Regions from separate parts of the Pseudomonas sp. TE24901 genome, predicted to be linked through region 1. Evidence: predicted binding sites of a transcription regulator. Region 1 holds the regulator's gene; each other region holds the start of a gene.

Region 1 (5,118 bases):
GCTGTTCCTCGCGGTGGGCTACTGGAATATCAGCCCGGAGCGCTTCCTCGACAAGCCTGTAGCGCAGGTTGACGACGGGGCCATCGACTATTACGCCATCAACGCCAAAAGCGTGCAGTTCCTGCCCGACGGCAAGGTGCAGTACGAAATGACGTCGGACAAGGTCGAGCACTTGAAGGCTACTGAAGTGACCTTGCTGACCAATCCCGACATGAACATCTATCGCGGCACCGAGTTTCCGTGGCACGTCACCAGCAAGCGTGGCGAGGTCAACCCGGACGGCACCCAAGTAGAACTGATCGACTCGGTACGCGTTGCGCGCACTGACGACAAGAACCGCGACACCGTGATCACCACCAGTCGCATGACCGTATTCCCGCAGAAGCAATATGCGCAGACCGAGCAAGACGTTAGAATCGACGGCGCTGGCGGTGTATCGACTGGCAAGGGAATGAAAGCGTATTTGAAAGAAAGCAGGATACACCTGCTATCGAACGTAAGAGGACAGTATGAGGCTCGTTAAAACTCTCCCTATTTTGCTCGGTCTGGGCGCAGCACTGGGAAGCGTGAGCGCCTGGGCTCTGCCGAACGATAGCCAGCAACCGATCCACATCCAGGCTGACGATGCGCAGCTGGATGACAAGCAAGGCGTCGCGACCTACACCGGTGGCGTGATCATTACCCAGGGCTCGATGAAGATCACTGGCAACACGGTGACACTGACCCGCACCAAGAGCGGCGACATCGACGTCGTGACCTCGGTGGGCAACCTGGCCTATTTCGAACAGAAGCAGGCACCTGCCGACACCGCCCCGATGAAGGGCTATGGCAAGACCATTCAGTATCACGCCCAGCAGAACCGCATTGTCCTGATTGACCAGGCCAAGGTCGTCAGCACCGACGGCAACACCACGGAAGGTGAAAAAATCACCTATGACACCGTGAAACAGGTCGCCAACGCCGGTCGCGCCAATGGCAACAAGGTCACCGCACCTCGTCCGCGTATCGACATGGTTATCCAGCCGAAGAAGAAGGCCGAGTAATGGCAACCCTGAAAGCCCAGCATCTGGCCAAGGCCTACAAAAGCCGTCAGGTCGTGCGCGACGTCAGCCTGTCGATCGACAGCGGCCAGATCGTCGGCCTGCTCGGCCCCAACGGTGCCGGCAAGACCACCTGTTTCTACATGATCGTCGGCCTGGTCCAGGCAGATCAGGGTCGCGTACTGATCGACGACCTGGATGTCAGCCACCAGCCGATGCACGGTCGTGCTCGCGCCGGTATCGGCTATCTTCCCCAGGAAGCGTCGATCTTCCGCAAACTGTCGGTTTCGGACAACATCATGGCGATCCTGGAGACCCGTAAGGAACTCGACCGTGACGGCCGCCGTAAGGAGCTGGAAAGCCTGCTGCAGGAATTCCATATCAACCACATCCGCGACAACCTGGGCATGAGCCTGTCCGGTGGCGAGCGTCGCCGTGTGGAAATCGCCCGCGCATTGGCCACCGCGCCGAAGTTCATCCTGCTGGACGAACCGTTCGCCGGCGTCGACCCGATTTCGGTGGGCGATATCAAACAGATCATCCACCACCTCAAGGCCAAGGGGATCGGCGTACTGATCACTGACCACAACGTTCGCGAGACCCTCGATATCTGTGAAACCGCTTATATCGTCAACGATGGCCAATTGATCGCCGAAGGCGACTCCGCCACCATCCTGGCCAACGAACTGGTCAAGGAAGTGTACCTGGGCCACGAGTTCCGCCTGTAAGCGTCGCGGTGTCAGGCCGAACGCCAGCGCGCGCGGGAGTCAATAAAAACCTCAGTTTTTTTATTGTTACCGCGCTCTAGGCAAAGCCCCCGATATCAGGCATATAATTTGCTTATGTTTGGCGCTCACGCGCCCTGTCGTGGATGGCGCATTGCGCCGGCGAATAAGGTGTTAAGCCCCTGCCATGAAACCATCGCTAGTCCTGAGAATGGGCCAGCAGCTGACGATGACACCGCAGCTGCAACAGGCCATCCGCCTGCTCCAATTGTCGACCCTGGACCTGCAACAGGAAATCCAGGAGGCCCTGGAGTCCAATCCGATGCTCGAACGCCAGGAAGAAGGCGACGACTTCGACAATGCAGACCCGCTGGCTGACAACATCGAGCAAAAACCCAATTCCGACGTGCAGGAACCCTCCTATCAGGAAACCGCCCCGACGGTGGACAACCTGGAGGACGGCGAATGGAACGAACGCATTCCCAACGAGCTTCCCGTGGACACGGCCTGGGAAGACGTCTACCAGACCAGTGCCAGCAGCCTGCCAAGCAATGACGATGACGAGTGGGACTTCACCACCCGCACGTCAGCCGGCGAGAGCCTGCAGAGCCATCTGCTGTGGCAACTGAACCTGGCACCGATGTCCGACACCGATCGCCTGATCGCCGTCACCCTGATCGACTGCATCAATAACCAGGGCTACCTGGACGAAACCCTTGAGGAAATCCTTGAGGCATTCGACCCGGAACTGGACATTGAGCTGGACGAGATCGAAGCCGTCCTGCACCGAATCCAGCAATTCGAACCGGCCGGCATTGGCGCCCGCACCCTCAGCGAGTGCCTGCTGCTGCAATTGCGCCAACTTCCGGCCAAGACGCCTTGGCTTGCCGAGGCCCAGCGCCTGGTCAATGACTACATCGACCTGCTGGGCAGCCGCGACTACAGCCAGCTCATGCGCCGCATGAAGCTCAAGGAAGACGACCTGCGCCAGGTCATCGAGCTGGTCCAGAGCCTCAACCCACGCCCCGGTTCGCAGATCGAGTCCAGCGAAGCTGAATACGTCGTCCCTGACGTGATCGTACGCAAGGACAACGAGCGCTGGCTGGTGGAGCTTAACCAGGAGTCGGTACCACGCTTGCGCGTCAACCCGCAGTACGCCGGTTTTGTACGTCGTGCCGACACCAGCGCCGACAACACCTTCATGCGCAACCAGTTGCAGGAAGCGCGCTGGTTCATCAAGAGCCTGCAAAGCCGCAACGAAACCCTGATGAAAGTCGCCACCCAGATCGTCGAGCACCAGCGCGGCTTCCTGGAATACGGCGACGAGGCGATGAAGCCGCTGGTGCTGCATGACATCGCCGAAGCAGTGGGTATGCATGAATCGACGATCTCCCGGGTGACCACGCAGAAATTCATGCATACCCCACGGGGTATTTATGAACTGAAATACTTTTTCTCCAGCCACGTCAGCACCTCCGAAGGCGGCGAATGCTCGTCCACGGCGATCCGCGCGATCATCAAAAAACTGGTTGCCGCTGAAAATCAGAAAAAGCCATTGAGTGACAGTAAGATCGCTGGTTTACTGGAGGCACAAGGCATTCAGGTCGCCCGTCGAACCGTCGCCAAGTACCGCGAGTCCCTCGGGATCGCGCCTTCCAGCGAGCGTAAGCGTTTGATGTGACGGGCGGGCCACAGCGTTCCAGTGGCAGGCACCCCGGCCTGCCGCTTTATGCACTGGCAACGAAGGAGAAGCTGTATGCAAGTCAACATCAGTGGACACCAGCTGGAAGTCACCAAACCCCTGCGTGAATACACCGAAAGCAAGCTGAACAAGCTGGCAGGGCATTTTGACAAGATCACCAACGTGCAGGTCATCATGGAGGTCGATAAGCTCAAGCAGAAAATCGAGGCCACCCTGCACGTACCGAATGCAAAGCTCGTCGCCAATGCGGAGCATGAAGACATGTACGCGGCGATCGACTCGCTCTACGACAAGCTGGACCGCCAACTCATAAAGCATAAGGAAAAGAATCTGCACCTGATGCAAGGTACAGGTCGTTAACTCTCCCCCCATGATCCGACTTGAAACCATCCTGACCCCCGGCCGTTCACTCGTGAACGTGCCGGGCGGCAGCAAGAAAAAAGCCCTCGAACAAATTGCCAACCTGATCGCGCGCGAAGTGCCGGATCTGGAGATGCAAGATGTCTTCGACGCGCTGATTGCCCGTGAAAAACTCGGCTCCACCGGTTTTGGCAACGGCATCGCCATCCCCCACTGCCGTCTCAAGGGTTGCGAAACACCTGTCAGTGCCCTGCTGCACCTTGAAGCTCCCATCGATTTCGACGCCATCGACGGCGCCCCGGTCGACCTGCTGTTTGTCCTGCTGGTCCCGCAAGCCGCCACCGATGCGCACCTGGAACTGCTTCGGCAGATCGCCAGCATGCTTGACCGCAAGGACGTACGCGACAAACTGCGCGGCGCCAGCAGCAATGAGGCGCTTTATCAGGTTGTCCTGGATGAACAGAACGGGCAGTAATCATGCGTTTGATCATCGTCAGCGGCCGCTCCGGCTCGGGTAAAAGCACTGCCCTCAATGTCCTTGAGGACAACGGCTTTTATTGCATCGACAACCTGCCGGCCGGCCTGCTGCCGGAGCTGGCGGAACGCGCACTGATCCACACCGAGCTGGCCCAGCCCCTGGTTGCCGTTTCGATTGATGCCCGCAACCTGCCCAGCCACCTTGAGCGTTTTCCGCAACTGCTCGAGGAGGTCAGGGCCAAGCATATTCATTGTGATGTGCTGTACCTGGACGCCGACGAAGAAACCCTGCTCAAGCGCTTTTCCGAGACCCGCCGACGTCACCCCCTCAGCAGCCCCCATCGCTCCCTGGCAGAAGCCATCGAGGATGAAACCAAGTTGCTGGGCCCGATCATTGACCTCGCCGACCTCAAGATCAACACCACCAGCCTCAATCTGTATCAGTTGCGCGATGCCATCAAGCTGCGCCTGCTCAACCAACCGGAACCTGGCACGGCGTTTCTCGTGGAGTCGTTCGGCTTCAAGCGCGGCATGCCGGTGGACGCCGACCTGGTGTTCGATGTGCGCTGCCTGCCCAACCCTTACTGGAAGCCGGAACTGCGCGAACAATCCGGGCTGGACTTGCCTGTAGCCGAATACCTGGCCGCGCAGCCGGATGTTGAAGAGATGTTCCAGGATATCTCCAGCTACCTGCTCAAATGGCTACCCCGCTTTGCCGCGAGCAATCGCGCGTACGTCACCATTGCCATCGGCTGCACCGGTGGTCACCACCGCTCCGTCTACCTGACCGAGCGCCTGGGCCAGGTGCTGCAAC
Region 2 (5,118 bases), on a different contig from region 1:
CCAACACCATGGCCTGGCGGCCAGTGGTACCTTCAAGGAGGGGCTAGAAACGGTCGAAAGCACGGCCGTGATGTTCCAGGGCAACTGGCATCGGTATGACGCGCTCAAGAAACAGCCTTTCGGCCCGCCCCTGAAAGACTTCACGCCAAGCCGGGTAGCCGCCGGCGGCGAAGTCCGGCCGCTGGACGCAACACTGCGCGGTTATGAAGCCCAGTACATTGCCACGGGCGAACTATCGGCCACCGGTTTGCAAGGCAACGTCTATAAGGGCCGCAGCGGGAAGGAATACGTGAAGGTCGATGGGGTGCTGTATGAGTCCCGGCTCAAGGACGGCCAGCGCATCATCCGGCACCCCAAGGGCACGGGGGCCGATATCCCCATCAGGGATCTGGGTACCTCGGGCTGGGAACCCTCGGCCAGGTCTGCACGGTTACTGGGAGGCGCCAGCGAGTTGACGTCGCCATGGAGGTTGGGGGACAGCACCTACGTGGTGCCAATGGATGACATTAAGGTCGTGGAAAACTCAATCACGCCGTACACGCTCAACTACAAGGGCGTCGACCAGAACGTTGTCTTCGACAGTGCGGCAGGCGCCTGGAAAGAAGCCAGCCTCGCGCCGGGGGCGGATGCGCTCAACCCTGCGTACTTCTGGCGCAGCGCCAAGGGCAAATGGCAGCGAGGCCCCTTCAGCGAGTTCATAAAGGCCAGGAAAGCCCAGACACATCACTATAAGTTTGTTGACGTCACGCCTTCGGCAGCCATAAGCCTGCTAAAGGCGGTGAAACCAGTCCCCAAGAACCTTCACTACTTCTGGGCCGGCCAGGAAATCCCTCCCAAGCTGATGGATAACCTGGTCAACAACGCAAACAAAGCCCCTGGCTATACCTCCATCCTGCACGTGGACGCGGACAGCCCAGCCATTTTCCAGCAGATAAAACAGAAACTGGAAAGCAGGGTTCCAGGTATCCAGGTGAAAAACCTTCACGAGGATGGCGTATTCAAGCAGTTGAAAACCGGCGGCATGTACGACTATTTCCGAGCAGGGCAAGGCAAGAACCTGGCCGCTGCCTCCGACGTTGCGCGGTATCCCATCGCCAATAAATACGGGGGGTTCTATCTCGATACGGATGATGTCATCCAGACAAAGGTCGGGGCGGATGCAGTGAATGCGGGCGCCAATGATGTACTGCTCAACCAGCCGGTGGGCCAGAACCTGACAGGCTACAAACTGTTCTATAACACCAGTAATTTCGGCACGCACGCAGGCAATCCAGTCATTACCGACCTGATCACCGAGATGAAACAGCGCTTCGTTGCCAACAAGCCGTACTTCCAGGCGAACCGGCCGACAATAACCAGAGCCCCAAATGGCCAAGTCCTATATACCCCTGAATTCCAGGCCTATGAACGCAAGGTCTTTGAAACGGTTGGACCGACCCTGTTCAACGACAACCTGAAACTGAAACGACCTGATATGTATGACCTTGGTTTCGATGGCAAAACCAGGGAATACCACGCAGTCAACGGCGGCCTGGTGCCCCATGGACCCAAAGTCAATGTCGAGTACGATATACGTCAATCCTATATCCGAAGCGGTATTGTCCCGCCTGACACCCTGGGCATGCAGCTGGACAAACTGAAGAAACACTACTTCCCGCTTCAGTACAAACTCAACGTCAGGATTGGCGCCGAACACTCCTGGATCGATTCCTGATCCAGGCTGCCGTCCTTAAGCGGCACCTCTGCGTCATCCATCAACGACCCCGGGTCTTCATTGCCGGGGTCGTTGAGTTCTTCTTCCGGCGCGTCTTCCCGTTCTTTTGACATGACCTTCTCCCTAACCCCCTTGGGTATCGATATCGGCATCGGTTTCAGGCTTGGGCTCGCGCTCGGGCTTGAAGTCTGGACTGTAGTCGTTTTCCCGCGCCTTGGGGTCTTTGGCCTTGGGGTCTGCGTTCAGCGCCGGGTCTTTGGGGGCGTCTGCGCCCGTCGCGGGTTGTTTGTGTGTGCTCATGGTTTACCTCTGCATCGTTATTGCCTGCGTAAAGTTAAGGTCACGTTCCCAGCGACGAAGTTCCATTTGTCTAGGAACCGGGGTTGTCTACCTGGATGTAGAACGCGTAGGCCCCCAGCAATAGCCAGAACACCATGAACAGCCATGGCGCACGCATGGAAAACAGCAGCGACTTGCGGTAGCCCTTATGCGACGACTCGGTCTCACAGAACAGCGGCGAATCATCGTAGGCCAGGCCCATCACTGGCTCGCTGCGCAGCAGCTCACTTTGCTTGTAATGCCAGTGGTCGATGATTTCGTACGCCGCGCGGATCCCCGGCCAGGCGTTCAATGAGCTGAGAATGCCGAGCATCACCAGGAACACCGGCACCACCAGGGTGAACAACTTGCCCCACTCCGGGTTGAGGTTGCCCATGCCGGACACGAACGCGATGACCAGGAACGATTGCGCCGTGAGGTAGGCGTCGGTGCGGTTGGCCAGGATGGTGGTTTCGTACTGGATCTCGCGGCGGTAGAAATCCAGGCGATCCTTGGGCGAGCCGAAGATCTTGGCGTTGTGTTCGCTGTGATCGGTCAGCGCCGCCTCCGGCGTATGGGGCGAAATGATTCTGGGCACGGCCATGCTCCACACAGGTTCGAATTCCCTTAGAAGAAACGGGCCCGGGCGAAGTTCAAGTTTGTTCGTGCACCAATCGAGAGCACGGAGTGCACTGTAGTGAGCGAGCTTGCTCGCGCCGGGCTGCGCAGCGCCCCCCATAAAACGGGAGCGCTGCGCACGCCAGCGCGGGACAAGCCCGCTCACTATAAAGAGGTCGGGTGTTTTGAGGGTTTCGGCACAAGCATTGCTTTATCCATTCATCTGCCCGGAAACAGGAGCATTCGTTACCCCCCGACCCAGAGCCCACCCCATAAGAAAGTAAGGACCAGGCCCAGTGGCACCCTCAGCCACGGGCTCATAAAAAATGCGGTTTTTAAAGCGGCAGTGCCACCCGGCAACACTGGGCACTGACAAGGTACTGGAATGGCTCGATCTTTCTTCGACGAAATGAATGACGCGCAAGGCGTATGCCGCGCGCATTATCAGGATTTCTCCCGCTGGCTGGCCAACACGCCGCCGGAACTGCTGGCCCAGAGGCGCCGCGAAGCCGATTTGCTGTTCCATCGGGCCGGGATCACCTTCACCTTGTATGGCGACGAGCAAGACACCGAGCGCCTGATCCCCTTCGACATCATCCCCCGCAGCATCCCCGCCAGTGAATGGGCCGTGATCGAACGTGGCTGCATCCAGCGCGTCAACGCACTGAACATGTTCCTCGCCGACATCTACCACGATCAGCGCATCATCAAGGCCGGGATCATTCCCGCTGACCAGGTGCTGGGCAACGAGGGTTACCAGAAAGCCATGGTGGGCCTGGACCTGCACCGCGACATCTACTCGCATATCTCGGGCGTTGACCTGGTGCGCGACGGCGACGGTACCTACTACGTGCTCGAAGACAACCTGCGCACCCCCAGCGGCGTGAGCTACATGCTCGAAGACCGCAAGATGATGATGCGCCTGTTCCCCGAAGTGTTCGCCAAGCAACGCATCGCGCCGGTGGACCACTACCCCAACCTGCTGCTCAAGACCCTGAAAAGCGCTAGCCGCCTGGACAACCCCAACGTGGTGGTGCTGACGCCTGGGCGCTTCAACAGCGCATTCTTCGAACATGCCTTCCTCGCCCGGGAAATGGGCGTGGAACTGGTGGAAGGCGCCGACCTGTTCGTGCAAGACCTCAAGGTATTCATGCGCACCACCGACGGCCCCAAGGCCGTGGACGTGATCTACCGGCGCATCGACGACGCCTTCCTCGACCCGCTGGCGTTCAACCCGGAGTCGATGCTCGGCGTGCCCGGCCTGGTCGCCGCCTACTGCGCGGGCAATGTGGTGCTGGCCAATGCCATCGGCACCGGCGTGGCCGACGACAAATCGATCTATCCGTATGTGCCGGAAATGATCCGCTTCTACCTGGACGAAGAGCCGGTGCTGCAAAACGTACCGACGTTCCAGTGCCGCAAACCCGATGAACTGTCCCATGTGCTGGCCCACCTGCCGGAACTGGTGGTCAAGGAAACCCAGGGCTCCGGTGGCTACGGCATGCTGGTGGGCCCGGCGTCCACGGCGGCCGAGATCGAGGACTTCCGCCAGCGCATCAAGGCGCGCCCCCACGCGTATATCGCCCAGCCCACCCTGAGCCTGTCCACCTGCCCCACCTTTGTCGAAAACGGCATCGCCCCCCGGCATATCGACCTGCGGCCCTTCGTGCTGTCGGGCAAGGAAACCCGCCTGGTGCCGGGCGGCCTGACCCGCGTGGCGCTGAAGGAAGGCTCGTTGATCGTCAACTCGTCGCAGGGCGGCGGAACCAAGGACACCTGGGTGGTGGAGGGCTGAATCATGTTGAGTAGAACCGCCGCAGATCTGTACTGGATGTCCCGTTACCTGGAGCGTGCCGAGAACCTGGCACGCATGCTCGAAGTCAGTTATTCGCTGTCGCTGATGCCCCAGGCAGGGCGCAGCGATGGCCTGGATGAACTGGCGATGTCGTTGCTCAGCAGCGGCACCCTGGACAGTTACCTGGAACGCCACAAGCAGCTGGACGCCGAACGCATGCTGCACTTCTTCGCCCTCGACGAAGAAAACCCCGCCAGCATCTACAACTGCCTGCGCGCCGCCCGGGGCAACGCCCACGCGGTACGCGGGCGCATCACCGCCGACATGTGGGAAAACCTCAACGCCACCTGGCTGGAAATGCGCAGCATCGCCGCCGGCGGCCTGGCGCGGCATGGCATCAGCCACTTCTGTGACTGGGTCAAGCAGCGCTCGCACCTGTTTCGCGGCGCCACCTCCGGCACCATCATGCGCAATGACGCCTATCGCTTCATTCGCCTGGGCACCTTTGTCGAGCGAGCGGACAACACCCTGCGCCTGCTCGATGCGCGCTACGAGATGTTTGGCGAAGAATCGGAAGAGGTCAGCGACCTGTCGGCACGCGGGTATTACCAGTGGAGCGCGCTGCTGCGGGCGTTATCGTCATTCGAGGCCTACACCGAGCTGTACCCGAATG
Region 3 (5,118 bases), on a different contig from region 1:
CGATGAAACCGCCAAACGTGACGCTGTAGAAGAACATGAACCACCAGCTGTCGCGGTCACCCAGGGCCTTGAAGTAATCGGCCATGGATTTGGCCTTCGGGCGTTCTGGTGCATTGCGCGCCAGCCAGGCGAAGACGATCAGGGTAAGCACCAGCGGGATCAGGGCGAAGCCGAACACATTGCTCCAGCCAAACGCTGCGGCCAGCACCGGTGCGAGCAAGGCCGCAAACACGGTGCCGGAGTTGCCGGCGCCGGCGATGCCCATGGCCTTGCCCTGATGTTCGGCGGGGTACCACTGGGACGCCAGGGGCAGGGCGACGGCAAACGACGCACCGGCCATGCCCAGGAACACGCCCAGCAACAAGGCTTGTTCGTAGCTGTGGATACCCAGCTTCCAGGCGCCCAACAGCGCGGCGATCACGATCACCTGGCCGATCAGCCCGGCGGTTTTGGGCGACAGCTTGTCGGCCAGCATGCCCATCAGAAAGCGCAGCACGGCGCCCGCCAGGATCGGCGTCGCCACCACCAGGCCACGCTGCTGGGTGGTCAGGTGCAGGTCGGCGGCGATCTGCACCGCCAACGGGCCCAGCAGGTACCAGACCATGAAACTCAGGTCGAAATACAGGAACGCGGCAAACAGGGTCGGGGTGTGCCCGGATTTCCAGAAGCTTGATTTCATCACGCACCTCAACGGTTGGGAGTCTTGTAAGAAGGCCGGGTGATGGAACAGCCGGCGAAGGCTGCCCCACCGGCCCCATGCACTGGGGCCAAAACGAAAAAACGCCGCCACCGGGTTTGCGGGGGGCAAACCGGATGTGCGACGTCTTTGTCGTGGAGGGGCAACCGCCGTTGGTTACCTGTGATGAATGCTTAGCAAGAGGTGAGCCAAATCAGCCGAGCAGCTCACTCATGGCGATAATCTGCTCGGCCACCTGGATCAGTTTCTGCTGGCGGCTCATGGCCTGGCGGCGCATCAGGGTGTAGGCCTCTTCTTCATTGCAGCTCTTCATTTTCATCAGCATGCCCTTGGCCAGCTCGATGCGCTTGCGCTCGGCCAGTTGCTGGTCCCGCGCCTGGAGCTGGGCGCGCAGGGCCTGGTCGCTCTCGAAGCGCGCCATGGCCACGTCGAGAATCGGCTGCAGGCGCTGGGCCTGGATGCCTTCGACAATGTAGGCGCTGACGCCGGACTTGATTGCCTGGCGCATCACATTCGGGTCGTGCTCATCGGTAAACATCACGATCGGCCGTGGCTGGTCGCGGCTGACCAGCACCACCTGCTCCATCACATCGCGCCCGGGTGACTCGGTATCGATCAGGATCACGTCCGGTCGCACCGTTTCGACGCGCGCCGGCAGGTCGATGGTCAGGCCCGACTCATCGATGACCTCGAACCCGGCCTCAATCAGCGCGGCCCTAAGCCGACCGACCTTGCGCGGAGTGTCGTTGATCAACAGGATTCGCAACATATCCGTGCTCCTGTCAGCGCAAGGCTTGGCGGCTGGTGTGGTCGGTCATGGCGTGCAGGCGGAAGCTGCGCGCGTAGGCGGCGGGGTCGCTGCCGTCCCAGACCTTGCCGTCGATCAATTGGCTGCTGCGCATGTCCTGGGGGCTGCTTGAAACACCCACGGCGCTGGCGGCCTGACGGTACAGGTCCAACTGCTGGACCTGGCGGGCGATGCCCAGGTAGTCCGGGTCTTCGCGCAGCAGGCCCCAGCGGCGGAACTGGGTCATGAACCACATGCCGTCCGACAGGTAGGGCAGGTTGACCTCGCCATCGGCAAAAAAGCGCAGCGCGTGAGGGTCTTGCCACTGGTTGCCCAGCCCATCGTCATAGGTGCCCAGCAGCCGGGGTTCGATGCAGTCGAGTGGCGCATCCAGGTAGTCGCGGGCGCTGAGCAGTTGTGCGGTAGAGCGACGGTTTTCCTGGCTTTCTTCAATAAAGCGGCTGGCTTCGAGAATGGCCATCACCAGCACCCGCGCCGTGTTGGGGTATTGCTCGACAAACGCCTGGGTGCAACCGAGCACCTTTTCCGGATGATCCGGCCAGATCGCCTGGGTGGTGGCCAGGGTGAAACCTTGATGTTGCTTGACTGCGCTGGCACACCAGGGCTCGCCGACGCAAAACCCGTCGATGCGCCCAGCCTGCAGGTGCGCAACCATCTGCGGCGGCGGGACCACCACACTGTCCACGTCCTGCAAGGGGTGGATGCCTTGGCTCGCCAGCCAGTAATACAGCCACATGGCGTGTGTGCCCGTGGGAAATGTCTGGGCGAAGGTCAGTTTTGTTCGGCTTTGGTGCACGTGGCGATCCAGTGCCTCGGGAGTGGTCACGCCTTGCTGCTGCAGGCCGTGGGACAGGTTGATGCTCTGGCCGTTCCTGTTGAGGCCCATCAGCACCGCCATCTCGGTGGGCGCCACCCCGCCGATGCCCAGGTGCACGGCATAGATGAGTCCATACAGGCTGTGGGCGGCATCCAGCTCACCGCTGACCAGTTTGTCGCGCAGGTTAGCCCAGGAGGACTGGCGCTTGAGGTTCAGCGTCAGCCCGTAGGGTTGGGCGAAACCCTGGGTGGCGGCAACCACCAGTGAGGCGCAATCGGTCAGTGCCATGAAGCCCAGGTCCAGGCTGCTCTTTTCCGGAGCGTCACTGCCGTTGACCCAGGCCAACGGATTATTCACCGGGCTGTTGCCGACTGAATCGTTCATCAACACCTACCTTTTCTCTGAAAAAAAAGCGTCGTTCCCTCGGATGGCGCTATGGGCCATTGAAGGGTAACGACGCCTTTGTCTGTAGGCCTGCTCCGACGCTGGTGCGGGCCCTGATGCAATGTCTGTAGCAAGGCACATGCCACGCGATGCCGTCAGCTTTTCATCAAGATTGAACGCCGCTTGCCTTTCAGTATGGCCGCTTCGCTACGCCAGACCGCTGAGGAAACCTCACCTTGCACGCTGACTCCGCCGCAACGATGACCTGTCACCGACTATGCCGGTGGGCGTTGTGTGTCGTGTTGCTGCTCAGCTGTGCAGCGGCCTGGGGTGACGAGTACCAGGCGCAGGAGGAAAGCCTGGGCACATTTTTCAATGCACTGTTGGGGCCCTTGGGTGTGGCGGTGGTGGTCAGCCGACGGGTTGAGCGCAAGCGTGTCAGTGGAACATACGACTTTGCAGCCCCCGAACAGGTGCTGGAGGCGTTGGCTCGGCAGGAGGGATTGATCTGGCACCGCGACCGGCAAAGGCTTTACCTCTACGAGGCTGCCGAGATCAGAAGTTCGGCCGTCGTGCTCCGGCATATTTCCGTCAGCAAGCTGCGCAGCCTCATGCAAGGGGCAGGGCTGGATGAGCCCCGCTTCCCTCTGCGTGATGGCGGGCAGCGCATGTTTTATGTGTCCGGGCCGCCGAGCTATGTCGACCGCGTGCTGCAAATGGCGCAATTGATGGACCGCCGGGCCGTGAAGACGCCCGTGCAGGCGCAGGCCTTCGGCGTGGTGGAGGTGCTTCACCATTTTGTAGCGGACCGCCAGGCGGGCACCGGTGCAGATCAACCTGTGGTACCGGGGATGGTTTCGATGATCGAGGCCCTGCTGGCGCGTAAACAGAAGAGCCTGCTGGCAGACAAGGGCTTTGCGGTCATTGCCTACCCCGACACCAACAGTTTGCTGGTCAGGGGCACACCTGCGCAGGTGCGGCTGGTCAAGCAATGGGTGGCGGAACTGGACGTGCCCCAACAGACGAATGAAGCACCGCCCTCTGACGTCACTCAATGAATTGAAGGGCGAAACCAGTGGTGAACCTTGGCATGGGTAGCGAATTGTCTTACCGGGTACTTCCGGAAGTCGTCGGGTCTATGGGCTTTGTCCTGCCGTACGTTGCAGAACAGGTTTTTATAGTCGTGGCGTTGATTGGGCAACCGGTGCAGGAAATAGTGATTTCAATGTCGAACGTCGGATACAGAGGTGTGCATGGCCGTCGCAAGTGATGGGTTGGCGACGGCCCTGGTTTTTGATCGCTGGACCTTGCACGGCGATGGCCGGTTGACGGGGGAGGGCGCGGACATTCAATTGCCGCCCAAGGAGGGCCAGGTACTGCGCTTGCTGCTGGCTTCCGGTGGGGCGCTGATGACCAAGGATCGCTTGCTGGAACAGGCATGGCCCCGGGGTGAGGTGGCCGAGGAGTCGCTGACGCGGTGCATCTACGCGTTGCGCAAGCACCTGAAGGCCGACAAGGGGTTTATCAAGACGATCTATGGCCGGGGGTACCGTTTTACTTGCGCGGTGCAGGCCGAAGAACCGAGGGTATGTTCGGTGTGCGGGCAGGCCCGAAATGGCTAGTGCGTGGAGCAGGAGCCTGCTGCTGGCTCTGTGGATGGGCAGCAACACGGCGTTGGCCGACTGCTGGGACGAAGCTGCCAGCCGCTATGACCTTGAGCCTGAGTTGCTGCAGGCCATCGCTGCCGTGGAGTCGGGTTATCGCACGCAAGCGGTCAACTACGACAACCGCAACGGCACGCGAGATATCGGCTTGATGCAGATCAACAGCATTCATTTGCCGCGCCTGCTCAAGCAAGGCATTACCGAAGAGCGGCTATTGAACGAGCCTTGCCTTTCGGTGGAGGTAGGCGCGTCGATCCTTGCCGAATTCGTCCGGCGTTTCGGTTACAACTGGACGGCAGTGGGCTCCTACAATGTGGGGCCGGGCCCGGGCCCGCAGCGTGAAGCCTTGCGCATGCGCTACGCCGAAAAGATCTGGGCGCGCTATGAGGCGCTGGTAGCGCGGCGCTATTGACGATTGGACGGCATGCCTCGCGCGCGCGCCGTGACCCCGGCTATAATCGCCGCCACCTTTACCGCCATCCGAGTCTAGCCCGCCCATGTATACCCTGGCCCGCCAGCTGTTGTTCAAACTCTCTCCGGAAACCTCCCACGATCTGTCCCTGGACCTGATCGGTGCCGGTGGCCGACTGGGGCTCAATGGCCTGGTATGCAAGGCGCCGGCGAAAATGCCGGTGTCGGTGATGGGGCTGGACTTCCCCAACCCGGTCGGCCTGGCTGCCGGCCTGGACAAGAACGGCGCGGCCATCGATGGCTTCGCACAGCTGGGTTTCGGTTTTGTCGAAATCGG
Region 4 (5,118 bases), on a different contig from region 1:
CGCGCGCTGATGACACTGGGCATGCTTGCCAGCCAGTTGTGCCAGGAAACTGCAGCGGGTTTTTGAGGCGTGCATTGGGGACAGTACCGCTCGCTGGCTGATCAGCACGCTTGTCATGCCGCGCACAACAAGCGAGCATATGGCCCTCTGCCGTTAATGCTGTTGGCGATATGACTTCTATTTTCCGCGCTGCTGTGGTGATTGGCCTGCTAAGCCTGTGCAACGTCGGCACGGTGCTGGCGGCAACCCCCGTGACGGACAGCAAGCCCGCCGCCACTAGCCAGCAGAAGACCCCCGCGAAAAAACCGGCCCCTGCGAAAAAAGCCCCGGCAGTCAAGAAGAAGGCGGCGACGGTCAAAAAGCGTGCGCCGATCGCCAGCAAGTCCAAATCGGCCCATGAAGTGGCCCAGACCCAACTGCCACCCGCACAGTTGGACCTTTCGCTGCCTTCGGACATGGTCAGGCACTTGCAGCCGATTGGCACCATGCCCAAGCCCAAGAGTGTGCCGTTGTTGCCGCCCATGTTCGGCGAGAAGCCGTCCGACAACAGCGCGTTCCAGATCAACGGCCGTCTGCTCAGCAACGAGATGAAGCTGCAACTGCGTAACGAAGAACGGCGTGAGGTGGAAGGCGCCGCGCTGGATTTCGAATTCAAGCAGTAAACTGTTCCCCTGAAGGTGACCCCGACCCTCGACCATCTGTCGCAGACTGGTCAGTCACGTTTGTTTTGTGCGAAAAACCCCTGTTAGACCATTTTAAAACGGCTGTTTAAGGGCGTACTCTAGCCCGGCCATCCACATTGAGTCGTCGAGGACCTGCTGGTCATGAAATGCCGTGAAGGCTGTGGCGCTTGCTGCATCGCCCCCTCCATCAGTTCACCGCTGCCGGGAATGCCCCAGGGCAAACCTGCGGGGGAGCGTTGCCTGCACTTGTCGGTCGAACAGCTATGCCTGTTGTTCGGCCAGCCGGAGCGCCCTGCGGTGTGCAGTGATTTCAAGGCAGATCCTGAGGTGTGTGGCACCGACCAGGCCGATGCCATCCGGTTGATCGGCTGGTGGGAGCAGATGACGGCGGCTTGATGGGCTTTACTATCGGAACTTCAACAATAAGGAATACAACAATGGGTTCGCTGAAACGAATGGCTGTGTTGTGCGGTGTTACGGTGTTGTTTGCTGCCACTGCCCAGGCTGAGGATTGGCAAGTCGCCAAGGACGAAGACGGTATCAAGGTGTCCCTGAGCGAAATTGCCGGCTCCAAGTACAAGGCCTATCGCGGTGTGACCGTGATCAAGGCACCCGTGGCAAAAATCGTTGCCCTGCAGGAAGACGCCGTCGGCGCTTGCACCTGGATCCACGAGTGCAAATCGCAGAAACTGCTGAAGACCGAAGGTGACAAGAGCTGGACCTACACCCAGTTCAAGGCACCGTTCCCGGTGACCGACCGCGATTCCATCCTGGAGATCACCACCAGCAAAGCGGCTGATGGCACCGTGACTCGCAAGCTGCTGGAGGTGCCGACCTACCAGCCTGAAGTCAAAGGCTACGTGCGTGTGGCCCAGGTGGACGGCTACTGGAAGCTGGTACCCAAAGGCGACAACCAGACTGAAGTCACTTACCAGGTGCACACCGAGCCAGGCGGCAGCGTGCCGTCGTGGCTGGCCAACAAGTTCGTGGTGGACGCGCCGTTCAACACCTTGAAAGCCCTCAAGGAACGCGCCGAGAAGTAAGCGCTACCGGTCCGGTGCCTCCGGCCTTGGGTGGAACGTTTGGCGAACCCCCAAGGTCCAGATAGATGTGAGCCCACACGCGGGCTTTATCGAGGAGGCACCGATGCAAACGTGGCAAATTACCTTCGTTGATGACCACGGCGTAAAGGCTGTGGAGCAGTTCACCTGCGAACAAAAGCCCAGCCTCGAAGACGCTGCGCACATGATTCGCAACAAGCTGGTGCCCGTTGCGGCCGAGCTTGACCTCAATGACCTGGAAGGCCGCAAGCCCGAGCCGACGGTCAAGATCCTCAAAGACCAGAACAGTATCCAGATCCTCGACATCTCGCCTGCCGCCTGAACATTCCCTGACTGCCATTAAAGCGCCTCTGGTGGAGGTGATAGCTTCGCGCTACTCTGCAATCGAGATCAGCGAATGATTCGCTAAGGTCTGGTCTTGTCAGCTACATGCTTGTTTTCCCTCGGTGTTGTTATTTGCCGTAGCACCCGCGCCAGTAGGGCGCGGGCTTCGGGAAGCACGGAAAGTCTATCCATCAATTTGAGGAGCACTTTTCATGAGCACAGCCTATCAAGAAGACATCAGCACCAACGTTCTGCGCCGCATGAAAGAAGGCGGCTTCGACTTCTCACGTTTCCACCCCATCGAGTTCTACGCCATTTTTCCGGATGAGGAACGGGCGCGCAGGGCGGCGGGTCGGTTTCGCGGGGAATCCCTGAATGCCCAGGTCAGTGCGCGCGACGACGGCGCCTGGTACCTGGAACTGAGCAAAATCATGTTCGCGACCTACGACGGCATAGGAGACTTCGAGCAAGACTTTGAGGCGGTGGTCGAGCCGCTGGGCGGGATCATCGAAGGCTGGGGCGTCAAGCAGGAGGTGCGTGGGTTACCCATGTAGCAGTATGAGAAACACAGCGTATCGGCTGACCTTCGGGTCGGCCGTTTTTGTTTGTGCAGTGCCGTCACCACCACCCCTGTAGGAGCTCGGCTTGCCGGCGATGGCGATTTTTCGAGGCGAAAAAAAAGCCACCCTAAGAAGGGTGGCCTAAAGGGAAGACCGGAGGAGCCGGTGGGTACACGAAACACCACGTTACCGATTGCGCATGGGTTGAAGCTGTAGGACGAGTCCTGTTCAGCAGATGGTGGTGATTATCCGCAGGGTTGGCCGGGCAGTGAAATCAACTCTGGCTATGCTGTTGATAGCCAAAGCCCGCATTGCGATGAAGCGTGCGGCCTGGCGTCGGGCATTCTGCGCACCAGGACGGTGCGACACGGGCCTCGTATGAATTCAACTCACTGATTTTCAAGTGTTTATGCCGCTGGCACGGGCCTTGCGATGGTTCTTGCGTCCGGGTGACAAGGAGTACGGCATGATCCGCACTTATTACGACGAAATGTACGATGGGGCAGGGCAGGTTCGCCCCCATTACCGCGAGTTCGCCCGATGGTTGGCCGAAACCCCGGCTGAACTGCTGGCCCAGCGCCGGCGCGAAGCCGATTTGCTGTTTCACCGCGCCGGAATCACCTTCACGCTCTATGGGGACGAGCAGGGCACCGAGCGCCTGATTCCCTTCGACACCATCCCACGCAGTATTCCGGCCAGTGAATGGCGGGTTGTCGAGCGGGGCTGCATCCAACGGGTCAAGGCGCTGAACATGTTTCTTGCCGACCTGTATCACGAACAACGCATCATCAAGGCCGGGATCATCCCCGCCGAACAGGTGCTGGCCAACGAGCAATACCAGCTGGCCATGCAGGGCCTGGACCTTCACCGCGATCTGTATTCCCACATTTCCGGGGTCGATCTCGTACGTGATGGCGACGGCACCTACTACGTGCTGGAAGACAACCTGCGCACCCCCAGCGGCGTCAGCTACATGCTCGAAGACCGCAAGATGATGATGCGCCTGTTCCCCGAGCTGTTCGCTGCCCAGCGCATCGCGCCCATCGACCACTACCCCAACCTGCTGCTCGACACCCTGAAAAGCTCAAGCCCTTTGGACAACCCCAGCGTGGTGGTGCTGACCCCGGGCCGCTTCAACAGCGCGTTCTTCGAGCATGCCTTCCTTGCCCGGGAGATGGGCGTGGAGCTGGTGGAAGGCGCCGACCTGTTCGTGCGCGATGACCGCGTGTTCATGCGCACCACCGACGGCCCCAAGGCCGTGGACGTGATTTACCGTCGCCTTGACGACGCGTTCCTCGACCCGCTGGCCTTCAACCCGGAGTCGATGCTGGGCGTGCCCGGCCTGCTCGCCGCGTATCGCTCGGGCAACGTGGTGCTGGCCAATGCCATTGGCACCGGGGTGGCGGATGACAAGTCGGTGTACCCCTTCGTCACCGAGATGATCCGGTTTTACCTGGACGAAGAGCCGATCCTGAAGAACGTTCCTACCTTCCAATGCCGCAAGCCTGACGAACTGTCCCATGTGCTGGCCAACCTGCCGAACCTGGTGGTGAAAGAAACCCAGGGCTCCGGTGGCTACGGCATGCTGGTGGGTCCAGCGTCCACGGCGGCGGAGATCGAAGCCTTTCGTGCACGCATCAAGGCCAAGCCCCACGCCTATATCGCCCAGCCCACCTTGTGCTTGTCCACGTGCCCGACCTTTGTCGAGAACGGCATCGCGCCACGCCACATCGACCTGCGCCCGTTCGTATTGTCCGGCAAGGAAACCCGCGTGGTGCCGGGCGGCCTGACCCGCGTGGCCCTGCGCGAAGGCTCGCTGGTGGTCAACTCGTCCCAGGGCGGCGGCACCAAAGACACCTGGGTGGTGGAGGACTGATGCCATGTTGAGTAGAACTGCCTCCGACCTGTACTGGATGTCGCGGTACCTGGAGCGTGCGGAAAACCTCGCGCGCATGCTCGATGTCAGCTATTCGCTGTCGTTGATGCCGCAGGACGGGCATGGCGACGGCCTGCACGAACTGGCCATGCCCTTGCTGATCACCGGCACGCTGGAGGATTACCGCGAACGCCATGGCGAACTGCATGCCGAACACCTGCTGCACTTTTTTGCGCTGGATGCGGCCAACCCCGCCAGCATCTACAGCTGCCTCGGTGCTGCGCGGGCCAGCGCCCATGCGGTGCGTGGGCGAATCACCGCCGACATGTGGGAAAACATCAACGCCACCTGGCTGGATATTCGCGATATCGCCCAGCAGGGCCTCAGCCGCTACGGCATGAGCCGCTTCTGTGAGTGGGTCAAGGAGCGCTCCCACCTGTTTCGCGGTGCCACCTACGGCACCATCATGCGTAACGATGCCTTCCGTTTCATTCGCCTGGGCACCTTTATTGAACGAGCCGACAACACCTTGCGTCTACTGGATGCGCGCTACGAAATGGCTGGCGATCAGGCCGCCGCCGTCACTGACGGCACGGCCCACGCCTACTACCAGT

Evidence for each region. The regulator sigma-54, encoded in region 1, starts transcription at its own class of promoters, with help from an activator protein. The targets are predictions, from matches to a motif close to ANTGGCATNNANNTTGCTNT.
Region 2: ACVWVP_RS12560 (circularly permuted type 2 ATP-grasp protein) is a predicted target of sigma-54. The motif match lies at 2,844-2,863, and genes of this name have one in related genera.
Region 3: ACVWVP_RS16100 (CmpA/NrtA family ABC transporter substrate-binding protein) is a predicted target of sigma-54. The motif match lies at 2,834-2,853, and genes of this name have one in related genera.
Region 4: ACVWVP_RS16430 (circularly permuted type 2 ATP-grasp protein) is a predicted target of sigma-54. The motif match lies at 3,043-3,062, and genes of this name have one in related genera.

The regions. Positions count from the first base shown of each region.
Region 1 covers NZ_JBSSAF010000002.1:222,515-227,632, reverse strand. Annotated here, with positions in the region: gene lptC (LPS export ABC transporter periplasmic protein LptC) at 1-523, shown strand, start outside; gene lptA (lipopolysaccharide transport periplasmic protein LptA) at 510-1,043, shown strand; gene lptB (LPS export ABC transporter ATP-binding protein) at 1,043-1,768, shown strand; gene ACVWVP_RS04725 (RNA polymerase factor sigma-54) at 1,953-3,446, shown strand; gene hpf (ribosome hibernation-promoting factor, HPF/YfiA family) at 3,522-3,827, shown strand; gene ptsN (PTS IIA-like nitrogen regulatory protein PtsN) at 3,838-4,302, shown strand; gene rapZ (RNase adapter RapZ) at 4,305-5,118, shown strand, end outside.
Region 2 covers NZ_JBSSAF010000005.1:321,504-326,621, forward strand. Annotated here, with positions in the region: gene ACVWVP_RS12540 (glycosyltransferase) at 1-1,714, shown strand, start outside; gene ACVWVP_RS12545 (hypothetical protein) at 1,660-1,827, opposite strand; gene ACVWVP_RS12550 (hypothetical protein) at 1,838-2,014, opposite strand; gene ACVWVP_RS12555 (hypothetical protein) at 2,085-2,630, opposite strand; gene ACVWVP_RS12560 (circularly permuted type 2 ATP-grasp protein) at 3,036-4,445, shown strand; gene ACVWVP_RS12565 (alpha-E domain-containing protein) at 4,449-5,118, shown strand, end outside.
Region 3 covers NZ_JBSSAF010000007.1:193,730-198,847, reverse strand. Annotated here, with positions in the region: gene ACVWVP_RS16110 (nitrate/nitrite transporter) at 1-679, opposite strand, end outside; gene ACVWVP_RS16105 (ANTAR domain-containing response regulator) at 891-1,466, opposite strand; gene ACVWVP_RS16100 (CmpA/NrtA family ABC transporter substrate-binding protein) at 1,480-2,706, opposite strand; gene ACVWVP_RS16095 (secretin N-terminal domain-containing protein) at 3,006-3,764, shown strand; gene ACVWVP_RS16090 (winged helix-turn-helix domain-containing protein) at 3,960-4,328, shown strand; gene ACVWVP_RS16085 (transglycosylase SLT domain-containing protein) at 4,321-4,782, shown strand; gene ACVWVP_RS16080 (quinone-dependent dihydroorotate dehydrogenase) at 4,868-5,118, shown strand, end outside.
Region 4 covers NZ_JBSSAF010000007.1:268,826-273,943, reverse strand. Annotated here, with positions in the region: gene ACVWVP_RS16460 (aminotransferase-like domain-containing protein) at 1-66, shown strand, start outside; gene ACVWVP_RS16455 (translation initiation factor 2) at 171-662, shown strand; gene ACVWVP_RS16450 (YkgJ family cysteine cluster protein) at 825-1,079, shown strand; gene ACVWVP_RS16445 (START domain-containing protein) at 1,121-1,726, shown strand; gene ACVWVP_RS16440 (hypothetical protein) at 1,830-2,066, shown strand; gene ACVWVP_RS16435 (ribonuclease E inhibitor RraB) at 2,281-2,622, shown strand; gene ACVWVP_RS16430 (circularly permuted type 2 ATP-grasp protein) at 3,095-4,504, shown strand; gene ACVWVP_RS16425 (alpha-E domain-containing protein) at 4,509-5,118, shown strand, end outside.